2 regions of the Fenollaria massiliensis genome follow, and region 1 is predicted to be linked to the other one. Evidence: riboswitches for the same ligand, from Rfam matches in the RefSeq annotation. Region 1 holds a riboswitch; the other holds the start of a gene.
What was found. A riboswitch is a leader RNA that binds a small molecule or an ion and turns the genes downstream of it on or off. The one in region 1 is predicted to bind cobalamin.

Region 1 (2,209 bases):
TAAAAGAGCTAGACCATTCGCTAGAAAGAGGTCGAAAGAGGCTTTCCTACATAGTTGGCCGTGACACAAGTGAATTAAGCGAAGAAGAGATACTTAAGGCAACCATCGAGACAGTCGCTGAAAATACTTCAGATGGTGTCATAGCGCCGCTTATCTACATCGCGATATATACACCACTTGGACTAGTTTATAAATTTATAAATACCATGGACTCAATGTGGGGCTACAAGAATGAAAAGTATGGTGATCTTGGTTTTTTCGCGGCAAAGATAGATGACCTAGTCAATCTAGTGCCAGCAAGATTAAGTGCGCTTCTTATATTAATCACGAACATCTTTAATAAAAATATTTTCTACGCATGCAAAACATTTTTTAAGTATAGATATGCACACGCAAGCCCAAATAGTGCCTTCCTTGAAGCGCCCATAGCAGGTCTTTTAAAAATTCGTTTAGGTGGACCACACAAATATTTTTCTAAAATTGTCGATAAACCATATATTGGCGACTTAGATGAGAAAGTGAATAAAAATGGCGTTTATTTCACCATAAAAGCGATGTATAAGGCACTTGCCTTATTGATATTAGCAATCGTAGCTATATATTTAAAATTAATATTAAAATAAAAAAATGCAGTTATGTCAAAACAATTGTTTTACATCTCTGCATTTTTTTGTAAGCTAAATTTTTAGGAAATTATTTTTGAAAAAGTATGCACATATTATATAGCTCTAATTAAGTCATGTCCGTGTTTTGAATCACAAATAATAAAATTTATAAAAATTTATTATTACACTTGAAAAAAATTTTTATATATGATATTATATAGGTGTAATTTTTGAATGTTCAATATAAAGGGAAGCTGGTGTAAATCCAGCACAGCCCCCGCTACTGTAAATAGTGACGAGTCTATGTATACCACTGGGAAACTGGGAAGGTTTAGATGAGGTTGATCTATAAGTCAGGATATCTTTAGAACGTTCGTATAAAGTTACTTCTTCGGTGGGAAGGAAAAACTTACTAAATATGTATGTTTTATATCCTTGATACCCCTATTCAAGGATTTTTATTTTCCAAAAAACCGGCGAGAGAAAAGGCGCGCTTCTCCTATTTTTCCTTTTCTCTCGAGTACATATTATGGAGGTTCATATGAAAAAGGCAATATTACTTAGTTTTTTTGGCACAACAAGGCTTAGGGAACACGAAAGAGTCATTGATAAATTTCTTAATGGCTTTAAAAATGAATTTAAGGACTGCGATATAAAGATATGCTTCACTTCAAGGATAGTAAAGAAGATACTTGAAAAGAAGGGCATGTCTTTTGATGATGAGTGCGAGGCCATAAAGGCATTGAAAGAAGCTGGATACAAAGACATAAGAGTAGTTTCGACAAACATCATCCCAGGAGAAGAGTATAAGAAGCTTAAAAATGTTTCAAATAGACTGACTACGCCATTTATCAGTAATAGCAAGGATATAGCTAAGCTTATAGATGGAATGACTGCCTTTAAATTAAACGAAGGCGAAGAATTTATTTATGTGGGTCACGGTACTTATCATGTGGCTGATAGGATATACGAAGACATTGACAATGCTTTTAGAGAAAAGAACAATAAATATCACATGATGAGCATTGAGGGTGAACTTGATCTTGATAGCGTTGTAGAAAATTTATCTAAAGATACAAAAACAATTTATCTAAGACCATTTATGCTAGTTTCTGGTGTTCACATGCTTGAAGACATCGCTTCTGATGATGAGGATTCAATTAAATCAAGACTAGAAAAGCTTGGCTACGAAGTAAAACTTATTGACAAAGGTCTTGGAGAAGAAGATTATATCTTAAACGACTCTATAGAAAAAGTTAAGGCAATGGAAGAGCCGCAACTAAACATAGTTGGCGTTGGGCCTGGAGATGAAGATTTATTAACTGTCAAGGCTATACTTACTTTAAAAAATACAAACGCTGTATTTGTTCTTGACAACAGAGGTCGTAATCTTGCTCTTGACACAGTTATGAGCTATGTTAAAGATAAGCCAATCATCAAGATGCCTTTTGATATGAAAAGTGCTAACGAAGCTTTATATAATGAATTAAAAGTTAAACTGGAAGAGGCTTTAGCTGAGTATAGAGACGTGAGCTTTGTAACTATAGGCGATGCGGCAGTTTTCTCAACACCTATGAATCTAAGTAAGATACTTGATAAAAAGA
Region 2 (2,209 bases), 420 kb from region 1:
TGGCGATGACACAGACCTTTCAGATGAGAGACTAAAAAAGACACGCGCCGAATTTTCTAAAGCCGATGCCTTTATATATATCGATGATAATGATGATGAGGCTATTTTAAAAGAGCTAGAAAAGTACAATAAGCCAGTCATCAAAGTTATTATGGCGATCGATAGAGACGTAAGCTATGATAATGAAGATGCAATCGTTTATAGAGATGATAGCTCACGCGAAGAAATTTTTACAGCGCTTAAAAAAGTTTTAGATACAAAAGAAGAATCATTATTAGATGGCGTTGTAGATGGCAAAGCGACCATCATCATGGTTATGCCGCAAGATGCAGCAGCACCAAAGGGAAGACTGATAAAAGCGCAAGTTGAAGCCATAAGAGAAGCACTCGACAAGGGCATGACAAGCATAGTCGTGGGTGATGAAGACCTTGAGAGCGTGAGAGATAGATTTCACGGCGCAGACCTTGTGATCTGCGACTCAAGAGTTTTTAAAAAAGTTTATGACGTTTTTGGCGGAATAACAAAAGTCACTTCATTTTCGGTACTTTTTTCAAAAATGAAAGGCGATATAGATTATTTCATCGAATCAGTGAAAAAATTCGATAATTTTAAGGGCGACGAAAAGATTTTAATAGCCGAGGCTTGTACACATCCACCCATTAACGAAGATATCGGAACCGTGAAAATACCTGCCATGCTTAAGAAACGCTTCGGCGATGGCTTGAAATTTACATTTACAAGAGCCGACGATTTTGAAGATATAGATGATTTTGACATGATCATACATTGCGGAGCTTGTATGTTTAACAGGGCACATGTAATGAGCAGGGTGGCTATGGCTAAAGAAAAAAATGTGCCGATGACGAATTATGGGGTTACGATTGCTTACCTAAACGATATTTTGGATAAAATACAATATTAATTTTAAATAGATACATTTCGTTTGCGATGTATCTATTTCTATTTATACAATCACATTTTAATTGACTAAATGCGTGAAATGTAGTACAATTGATACAGATAGAATATAACAAGGAAGTGGGTTAGAGTCCTACACAGTGCCGCTACGGTATTTGCGATTAGCATAAGTCCGATACTTGTACTTTAGTTTTGCTCCGGTTCAGAGCAAGGCTAGTTTTTTAGCACAGTTATTTCTATACTATAGTATATTAAAGGAGAAAGATTTTATGAAAAAACTTATTTTCTTAGTAGTCATATTGTCACTAGTGTTCACATATGGCTGCAAATCAAATGAAAAGCCAGCTGAAGTTAGCGACAATGCTAACGCTAGCGAAAAAACAGAAACAACTGAAAAGTCTGATGTTAAAGAGATAACTGTTGGTCAAACTTGGGTTATTACAAGTGATGACCCACTTGATGGAGCAAACGGTTGGAGCATCACAAACCATGGTATCAGCGAGTACGTTTACACTCTTCAAGCTGATGGTACCTTAAAATCAAGATTTGTTAAATCAATCGAGGCTCAAGACGAGACTCACTTTACTGCTGAATTAAACGAAGGCGTTAAGTTCGCTGATGGCAGTGAGGTTGATGCTAAGGCATTTTGTGAAGCAATGAATATGATCATGGAAAACAATGAATTTGCTCGCGCTTCTGCTGGTAAGATCGTTTTCACTCCAGTTGAAGACTACAAAGTAGAGATACTTACTGAGCTACCTACAGTTAATCTTGAATCAATTTTCGCTGAGTGGACTAACGTTATGTTCAAGAAAGATGGTGACAAATACATCTTCACAGGCGCTTACAAGATTAAAGAGCTTAAACCAGGCGCTGAAGTAGTTTTAGAGAGAAACGAATATTACGACGGTTTTGAAAATAGACCTGAAACAGTTATTATCAAGGCTTTTAAGGACGGAAACGCACTTAAGCTTGCTTATGAAAGCGGTGAAGTGGACCTAGCTTTCGGCCTTACAAACGATGTGGCTGTCGGTTTAAAGGACAAGGGCTTCAAAGCGCTTGATTACAATGCTGGATACCAATACTACTGCTTCTTAAATCTTAAGAGAGATCACTTAAACGACCTTCACTTCAGAAAGGCACTTGACCTTCTTGTTAATAGACAAGAGATCATAGATGCACTTGGCGGAGGAGACATGCCTACAGGACTATTTGCCAAGAACTTCAGCTTTAACGGCGATCAAAAATTAACTTTTGATGTAGACAAGGCTAAGGAAGAATTTAAGGCTGC

Region 2: it holds a riboswitch for cobalamin, as region 1 does, so the genes downstream of both, M1R53_RS00530 (ABC transporter substrate-binding protein) here and M1R53_RS02750 (sirohydrochlorin cobaltochelatase) in region 1, are expected to answer to the same signal.

The regions. Positions count from the first base shown of each region.
Region 1 is NZ_CP096649.1:538,507-540,715, forward strand. Features, by position in the region: gene cbiB (adenosylcobinamide-phosphate synthase CbiB) at 1-623, shown strand, start outside; cobalamin riboswitch at 815-986, shown strand; gene M1R53_RS02750 (sirohydrochlorin cobaltochelatase) at 1,147-2,209, shown strand, end outside.
Region 2 is NZ_CP096649.1:122,591-124,799, forward strand. Features, by position in the region: gene hydF ([FeFe] hydrogenase H-cluster maturation GTPase HydF) at 1-922, shown strand, start outside; adenosylcobalamin (AdoCbl) riboswitch at 1,020-1,139, shown strand; gene M1R53_RS00530 (ABC transporter substrate-binding protein) at 1,188-2,209, shown strand, end outside.